Regions from separate parts of the Ensifer sp. YR511 genome, predicted to be linked through region 2. Evidence: predicted binding sites of a transcription regulator. Region 2 holds the regulator's gene; the other holds the start of a gene.

Region 1 (4,210 bases), on a different contig from region 2:
TTGCAGGTTCCGTCCAGAAGGACCTGACCAACGAGCCGCTCGGCGAAGACCAGGACGGCAAGCCGGTCTTCCTCAAGGACATCTGGCCGACCTCCAAGGAAATCCAGGAGTTCATCTTCAAGTACGTCACCCGCGAACTTTACGCGACCAAGTACGCCGACGTGTTCAAGGGCGACGAAAACTGGCAGGCCGTTCAGGTTCCTCCGGGCCAGACCTATGCCTGGGACGACGGTTCGACCTACGTGCAGAACCCGCCCTACTTCGTCGGCATGGGCAAGTCCGGTTCGGGCATCTCCGACATCAAGGGCGCCCGCGTGCTTGGTCTCTTCGGCGACAAGATCACCACCGACCACATCTCGCCGGCCGGTTCGATCAAGGCGGCCTCGCCGGCCGGTGCCTACCTCATCGGTCACGGCGTCGGCGTTGCCGACTTCAACCAGTACGGCACGCGTCGTGGCAACCATGAGGTGATGATGCGCGGCACGTTTGCCAACATCCGCATCCGCAACCACATGCTCGGCCCGAACGGCAAGGAAGGTGGCTACACCATCCACTATCCGTCCAAGGAAGAGATGTCGATTTACGACGCCGCCATGCAGTACAAGGAAGAGGGCGTTCCGCTCGTCATCTTCGCCGGCGTCGAATACGGCAACGGTTCGTCGCGCGACTGGGCTGCCAAGGGCACCAACCTGCTCGGCGTCAAGGCCGTCATCGCGCAGTCCTTCGAGCGTATCCACCGCTCGAACCTCGTCGGCATGGGTGTCATTCCCTTCGTCTTCGAGGAAGGCACGACCTGGGAATCGCTTGGCCTCAAGGGCGATGAGATCGTCACGATCGAAAACCTCGCCAATGTCCAGCCGCGCGAAAAGCGCGTTGCCAAGGTAACCTACGGCGACGGCAGCGTGAAAGATGTGCCGCTCGTCTGCCGTATCGATACGCTGGATGAAGTGACCTACGTCAACAACGGTGGCATCCTGCAGACGGTTCTGCGCGACCTCGCCGCCTAATCGCGCGAGCGCATACGAGGCTCCGGAGCCGGGACGCCGAAAGGCGCCCCGGCTCTTTCTTTGAGGTGCACCTGCCGACGATCCGGTGCCGGGTCGCGCTCACTTGCCACCTCACTCCAACGTGACTTCCCGTTGATGCAGGGGCGTCGTATGTAGTGAACTCCCCCACAAGGAGTAGGCCGACGGCCGGTAACGAAGTGACGCCATGACATCCGCAGACCGTTCTTTCATTCGCCCTGTTGCACTGGCTTTCGGGCTGCTCGCAGCCGCCGGTGCCCCTGCCGGGGCGCAGGAGAAACAGGCGGTCAAGGGCGTTGTCGAACTGTTCACCAGCCAGGGCTGTTCGTCCTGTCCGCCGGCGGATGCGGCGCTGAAGTCGCTGGTCGACGAGGGCGATGTGGTGGCGCTCGCCTATCACGTCGACTACTGGAACTATCTCGGCTGGGCCGACACGCTGGCATCGAAGGAAAACACCGAGCGGCAATATGCCTATGCGCGCATGCTCGGGCGCAACGGCGTCTACACGCCCCAGGCGATCCTGAATGGCCGCGACCACTTGAACGGCGGCAATCTGCAGGCAATCAAGACGCGGCTGGAAACGATGAAGGCGGAAGGCAAAGGGCTTGCCGTTCCCGTCGGCGCCAAGATCCTCGGCGAAGAAATCCAGATCACCATCGGTAGCGGCATCGGCAAGGCCAACGTCGTCGTCGTCTATTTCGACCGCGCCAAGATCGTGAAGATGGAGAAGGGGGAGAACCGCGGCAAGGAAGTCCCCTATTGGCATGCGGTGCGTGACATACAGACGATCGGCATGTGGGACGGCCAGCCCGCGTCCTTCACGCTGCCGGCGACGGTGCTGACCGAGCGCCCGGGAAACAGCGGCTGCGCGATCCTGCTGCAATCGATGAAGGACAAGGAAACGCCGGGTGCCATCATCGGCGCTGCGGCCGTGCTCGCCGGCCCTCAGGGCAAATTGTAGGGACGGCGAAGCGCAAGGGGTTGGTTCGGCCCGGCAGCATCGAGGGGCTGGGGCTGAGGGTTCGAAGTTACCGGACCGAACCGGCCATAACTGCGTTCGGTGAACTCCCGCAGCATGACGATCTGACCGGACATACGGTGGCAACGACTCTGTCCGTCAGCGCCCGCGAGTTTTGCGATGAATTGGGGCGCCGGTTTGACTGAAATGGGGCAGAGGCAAGAAATGACCTCATCGTCCCATGGCTTCCAGCTTGCTTTTCGGCTCGTGTCAGGCACACTGTAATCGTTCTGTCACAACAGAAGGCCGGATTGCCGATGACCGATGAGCCGGATTTGCCGCAAGGCGAGGCGCGCCATCAGCGCGAGACCACTTCCGAAGTGGTCATCGATCTACACGAATACAAGAACGCCAAGAACGCTCCCCCCATCACTTTCCATCGTCGCGAATTGGATCAGATCCTGTGGGTCTACGGCCGTATGGTCGGCGAAGGCGAGTGGCGGGACTACGCGATCGACCACCTGAGGGACCGCGCGGTCTTCTCAGTGTTCAAGCGTTCGGGCGAAATGCCGCTCTACCGGATCGAGAAGAACCCGAAACTGGCCGCGAAACAGGGCGCCTATAGCGTGCTGAACATTCACGGCACGATCCTGAAGCGCGGTCACGAGCTCGCCCAGGTGCTCAAGGTATTCGACAAGGTGCTGAGGCTGGTGGAAACCTGACCAGCGGGAAAGGGTGCCATCAGGAGACGCACGCCGACGTCACGGGCAGCAACGGCACGACCTGCCTACGGCGCGCTGCGAGGCGCTTCGCCGACTGACATTCTTCAGCAAGCGATGGTCACTGGTAGAGGGTGTCCGGATAGACGTCTTCCGGCGGGTCGGTCGCCTGGCCCTCGCCGAGCGCGAGCTGCATGATCGTCGTGTCGAGCCAGCGGCCATGCTTGAAGCCGGTCGCTTTCATCGTGCCCTGGAGTTCGAAGCCGAGCGACCGGTGCACGGCGATCGAGGCCGGATGGGCACCGCCGATCACCGCGACCATCTGGCGGAAGCCGAGTTCCGTGCAACGCCGGACGAGTTCGACCAGCAGCGCCTTGCCGGCACCCTTGCCGCGCGCTTCCGGCGCCAGGTAGATGGAATCCTCGACCAGGAAGCGATAGGCCGTGCGCGTGCGGAAGCCGGATGCGTAGGCATAGCCGATGATCGTCCCGCCCGCGTCTACCGCAACCATGTACGGGTAGCCGCTGCCGATGATCGTTTCGAACCGCGCCCGCATCTCCTTTTCGGATGGCGGGTTGATCTCGTAGGTCGCAACCCCGTGCAACACGGATTCGCGATAGATCTCGGTGATGACGGGAAGATCGGCCAGGGTGGCGTCGCGCAGGGTCAGGGACATGGCTAAAGACTTTGATCCCAAGGTTTCGTCGTCCTTTCACTCCCACGGAGTCCGGACGCTTTCAAGCTGCTTCAGCAAACAAAAAAGGCGGCCGAAGCCGCCTTTTCCGTGTGCTGTTCAGACTTAGTTGTTCCGGTTGCCCATGAACTGGAGCAGGAACATGAACAGGTTGATGAAGTCGAGGTAGAGCGTCAGCGCGCCCATGATCGCCTTGCGGCCGGCAACGGCGCTGTCATCGGCTTCGTAGTACATTTCCTTGATCTTCTGCGTGTCGTAGGCGGTGAGGCCAGCGAAGATCAGCACGCCGATCACGCTGATCGCGAAGGCGAGCGCCGAAGAGGCGAGGAAGATGTTGACGATCGACGCGATGATGACGCCGAACAGACCCATGATCAGGAACGAGCCCATGCCGGACAGGTCCTTCTTCGTGGTGTAGCCGTAAAGCGACAGGGCGCCGAACGAGGCGGCCGTCACGAAGAACGTCTGAACGATGCTCTGGCCGGTGTAGATCAGGAAGATCGACGACAGCGACAGGCCCATCAGGGCCGCATAGATCCAGAACGTCGTCTGCGCGGCAGAAACGCTCATGCTATTGATGCGGAAGCTCATGAAGAACACGAGCGCCAGCGGCGCCAGCATCACCACCCACTTCAGCGGGCTCGTATAGATCGCAGCACCGAAGGCAGTCAGCTGGCCATCCGAAAACGCCATTTGGAAGGCCAGGTAGGCCGCGACGCCAGTGATCGCCAGACCAAGCGCCATCAGGTTGTAGACCTTCAGCATGTATGCGCGAAGGCCTTCGTCAATCACGGCACCCGCCTGAGCGCCGGCG
Region 2 (4,210 bases):
TGGTGCGGCACGCTATCCACGTGCCCGCACGAAGGTCATTCTAACGCCTTAGTCGTCCCTGGGTCGCTACCTTCAGGCCGCGGCGTTGCCGCTTGCCTTGCGAACCGCCTCGGCGGCGCGTTCGATACGTGCGAGCCCCTCGCGCGCCTCTTCCGCCGTCACGGTCAGCGGCGGCAGCAGACGCAGCACATTTTCGCCCGCCGGCACGGCCAGGAGCTTTTCGGCGCGGATTTCCTTCAGCAGATCGGCCGAAGGGCCCTTCACCTTGATGCCCAGCATCAAACCGTCGCCGCGGATGTCCTCGATGACATCAGGGAAACGGTCCTTGAGCGACGCAAGGCCCTGGCGGAAGACCAGCGCGACATCGCGCACATGCGTCAGGAATCCGTCGGCCAGAACGACGTCGAGCACGGCGTTGCCGACGGCCATGGCCAGCGGGTTGCCGCCATATGTGGAGCCATGCGTGCCCGCCACCATACCAGATGCGGCTTCCTCAGTCGCGAGGCAGGCGCCGAACGGGAAGCCACCGCCGATACCCTTGGCGACCGCCATGATATCCGGACGGATATCCGCCCATTCATGGGCAAACAGCTTGCCGGTACGGCCGACGCCGGTCTGGACCTCGTCGAGGATCAAGAGCAGGCCGAACTCGTCGCAAAGCGCGCGCAGTTCCTGCATGAATTCCTTGGTCGCCGGACGGATGCCGCCCTCGCCCTGGATCGGCTCGATCAGGATCGCTGCGGTTTCCTCGGTGATCGCATTCTTGACCGCGGCGATGTCGCCGAACGGAACCTGGTAGAAGCCCGGCGCCTTCGGCCCGAAACCTTCGATGTATTTCTGCTGACCACCGGCGGCGATCGTCGCGATCGTGCGGCCGTGGAAGGCGCCTTCGAAGGTGATGACGTGGAACTTCTCCGGGTGGCCCTTGGAGAAGTGGTAACGCCGTGCCGTCTTGATGGCGCATTCCAGCGCTTCCGCGCCCGAATTGGTGAAGAAGACCTTGTCGGCAAAGGTCACTGCCGTCAGCCGGCGGCCGAGGCTTTCCTGGCCCGCAATTTCATAAAGGTTGGACAGGTGCCAGACCTTGTCGGCCTGCGCCTTCAGCGCCTCGACCAGGTGCGGGTGCGCGTGGCCGAGCGAGTTCACGGCAACGCCGGCACCGAAATCGAGATAACGCGTGCCGTCTTCAGCGATCAGCCAGGCGCCCTCTCCTCGCTCGAAACGCAACGGCGCGCGCATGTAGGTATCGTAAAGCGGCGTGGTTGCAGTCATGCGAGGCTCTCCTTCACTCCAGATCGACATCGATCCCGCGCCTCACGCGGGCCGATAAAAATCAAAAATGCCGCCTTTCGGCGGCGCAGGCACTATTCCCATTTCGCGCTGCAATGTCAACAAAACCAAGCCTTGCAGCGCAACATGAAGGGTCGATTCCTGGCAGCAGAAAAATCGTCCGGGAGGGCTTGCAAAAATGCAACGCTGGCCGAGCAAGTTGGGGAAAACTACGAAATCGATTCGGCCTGATTCCCGGGACTCTTGCCACAGAGTCCAGCGGTCAGTACGTTAACATTCAATTACTAGACGCATGCGGCGGACCTAGTCACCAAAAGAGTTATCGCGTTTGCAACCCCGGGGTTTAGCCGGGGTGCGGTGAGGGATTCTGCCATCCCCAACGCTGAGAACGGAGAGTGCAGAAATGAACTGGACTGACGAGCGGGTGGAGAAACTGAAGAAGCTTTGGTCCGAGGGCCTGAGCGCAAGCCAGATCGCGGCGCAGCTCGGCGGCGTCAGCCGTAACGCTGTCATCGGCAAGGTTCACCGCCTGAGCCTGCCAGGTCGCGCCAAGGCCGGCGGCAGCACCACGACAGCAGCCCGTCCGAAGCGCCCGACTTCGGCACCGCGCGCACCGAACTACGCTTCGCGCGTTTCGACCCGCCCGGTTGCACGCGCGGCCGGCGCTGTCGTTCTCAAGGAAGAAATCGAAGTCGATCTCGTTGCCGAGCAGGATTTCAGCACCCGCACCGACGTTGTCGTGCCGATGTCGCGCCGCCTCGAGCTGACCCAGCTCACCGAGCGCACCTGCAAGTGGCCGATCGGCGACCCGCTGAAGGAAGAGTTTCACTTCTGCGGCAACGATTCCCCGGAAGCCTCGCCTTACTGCACCTTCCATGCGCGGCTGGCCTACCAGCCGTCGGGGGAGCGCCGCAGGGCCCGCTGAGAAGCTGGACGGCATCAATAAAAAAGGGGCCGATCGGCCCCTTTTTTTCTTGGCGACTTTCAGACCGCTCAGCTTTCGAGCGAATAGCCGGCGCCGCGAACGGTGCGGATGACGTCGGGCATGTTCGAGAAGTTCAGAGCCTTGCGCAGACGACCGACATGCACGTCGACGGTGCGCTCGTCGACATAGATGTCATGCCCCCAGACGCCATCCAGAAGCTGCGAGCGAGAGAAGACGCGGCCCGGCGAGGACATGAGGAACTCCAGAAGACGGAACTCGGTGGGGCCGAGGCGCACTTCGCGGCTGCGGCGATGAACGCGGTGGGTCTCGCGGTCGAGTTCGATGTCGCCGCAGCGAAGCAGCGTCGACAGCACCTCGGGCTTTGCCCGGCGCAGCATCGCCTTGACGCGCGCCATCAGCTCCGGCGTCGAGAAGGGCTTGACCACGTAGTCGTCGGCACCCGTCGCCAGACCCCGGACGCGCTCGCTTTCCTCGCCGCGCGCCGTCAGCATGATGATCGGCAGACGTTCGGTCTCCGGACGCTGGCGCAGCCGACGGCAAAGTTCAATGCCGGAAACACCGGGCAGCATCCAGTCGAGGATAAGCAGGTCGGGCAGCCGCTCCTGAAGCCGGATCTCCGCCTCGTCGCCCCGCAGGATCGTATCGACGTCGAAGCCCTCGGCTTCCAGATTGTAACGCAGCAGAACGCTCAGCGCCTCTTCGTCTTCGACTACGGCGATTTTTGGCAACATCAGGTAACGTCTCCTTACCGCGGGCGGCCTTTGGGCTCATCGGCCCGGCCGGCGCTCAGACACTCTAAATCTGGAGCACATCCGCCGTTTTCAAAGGCGGGGCGAAAACCGCATGCTTCAGATACAGGAATTCGGGGCCGCGACCGAAGCCGCGACCGGATCAGATTTCAAAGGGCATGCATGCTTACGGCGCGCTTGGCGCTCAGTCGTTGACCGAGCCCAGCGTCGACGTAGTGTCATCCTTCGGACGCTCACCTTCCGGCTGAGCACCCGTCGCCATGTAATAGATCGTCTCAGCGATATTGGTCGCGTGGTCGCCGATGCGCTCGATGTTCTTGGCGCAGAACAGAAGATGCGTGCAGGGCGTGATGTTGCGCGGATCTTCCATCATGTAGGTCAAGAGCTCGCGGAACAGCGAGGTGTAGATCGCGTCGATCTCCTCGTCACGCTCGCGGATGCTGTTGGCCTTTTCCGGCGAGCGCGAGGCGTAGACGTCGAGCACTTCCTTGAGCTGGACGAGAGCGAGCTCTGCCAGATGCTCGAGGCCACGGGCGAGCTTGCGCGGAATGCCGGAGCCGGCGACCGCGATCACGCGCTTGGCGGTGTTCTTGCCAAGGTCGCCGACGCGTTCCAGATCGGAGGCGATGCGGATCGACCCCATGATCTCACGCAGGTCGGCGGCGACCGGCTGACGCTTGGCGATCGTGACGATCGCCTTCTCACCGATCTGGCGCTCGGCGTCGTCGAGGACGGTGTCGTCCGAGATCACCTTCTGTGCGAGAGCCAGGTCGGAGTTGACCAGCGCGCGAACGGACTCGGCGACCATCTGTTCGGCGAGGCCGCCCATCTCCGAGATGCGGCGCGTCAGGTACTTCAGTTCTTCGTCATAGGCGGACATGATATGCATGGACATGATCGTCGATCCTTACGGGCGCTTTGCAGTTACTGTTGCAGCCTTATGCGGCCTCAGCCGAAGCGGCCCATGATGTAATCCTGGGTGCGCTGGTCATCCGGATTGGTGAACATCTTGTCGGTGTCGTTCTCCTCGACGAGATTGCCGAGGTGGAACATGGCGGTGCGCTGCGAAACGCGGGCGGCCTGCTGCATCGAGTGGGTCACGATGACGATCGTGAAGTTCGTGCGCAGCTCGTGGATGAGCTCTTCGACCTTGGCGGTCGCGATCGGATCGAGAGCCGAGCACGGCTCGTCCATGAGGATGACTTCCGGGCTGACGGCGACGGCA

The links. The regulator PhoB, encoded in region 2, activates phosphate uptake and scavenging genes when phosphate is short. The targets are predictions, from matches to a motif close to TGTCATNNANCTGTCAT.
Region 1: a site for PhoB is predicted at 2,264-2,280, ahead of BLU15_RS10385 (DUF2794 domain-containing protein). Genes of this name have one in related genera too.

What each region holds. Positions count from the first base shown of each region.
Region 1 covers NZ_FNGR01000004.1:194,991-199,200, reverse strand. Annotated here, with positions in the region: gene acnA (aconitate hydratase AcnA) at 1-1,007, shown strand, start outside; gene BLU15_RS10390 (DUF1223 domain-containing protein) at 1,213-1,986, shown strand; gene BLU15_RS10385 (DUF2794 domain-containing protein) at 2,301-2,705, shown strand; gene BLU15_RS10380 (GNAT family N-acetyltransferase) at 2,824-3,378, opposite strand; gene BLU15_RS10375 (Bax inhibitor-1/YccA family protein) at 3,502-4,210, opposite strand, start outside.
Region 2 covers NZ_FNGR01000003.1:390,585-394,794, forward strand. Annotated here, with positions in the region: gene BLU15_RS08990 (aspartate aminotransferase family protein) at 73-1,272, opposite strand; gene BLU15_RS08995 (GcrA family cell cycle regulator) at 1,694-2,215, shown strand; gene phoB (phosphate regulon transcriptional regulator PhoB) at 2,284-2,967, opposite strand; gene phoU (phosphate signaling complex protein PhoU) at 3,170-3,883, opposite strand; gene pstB (phosphate ABC transporter ATP-binding protein PstB) at 3,934-4,210, opposite strand, start outside.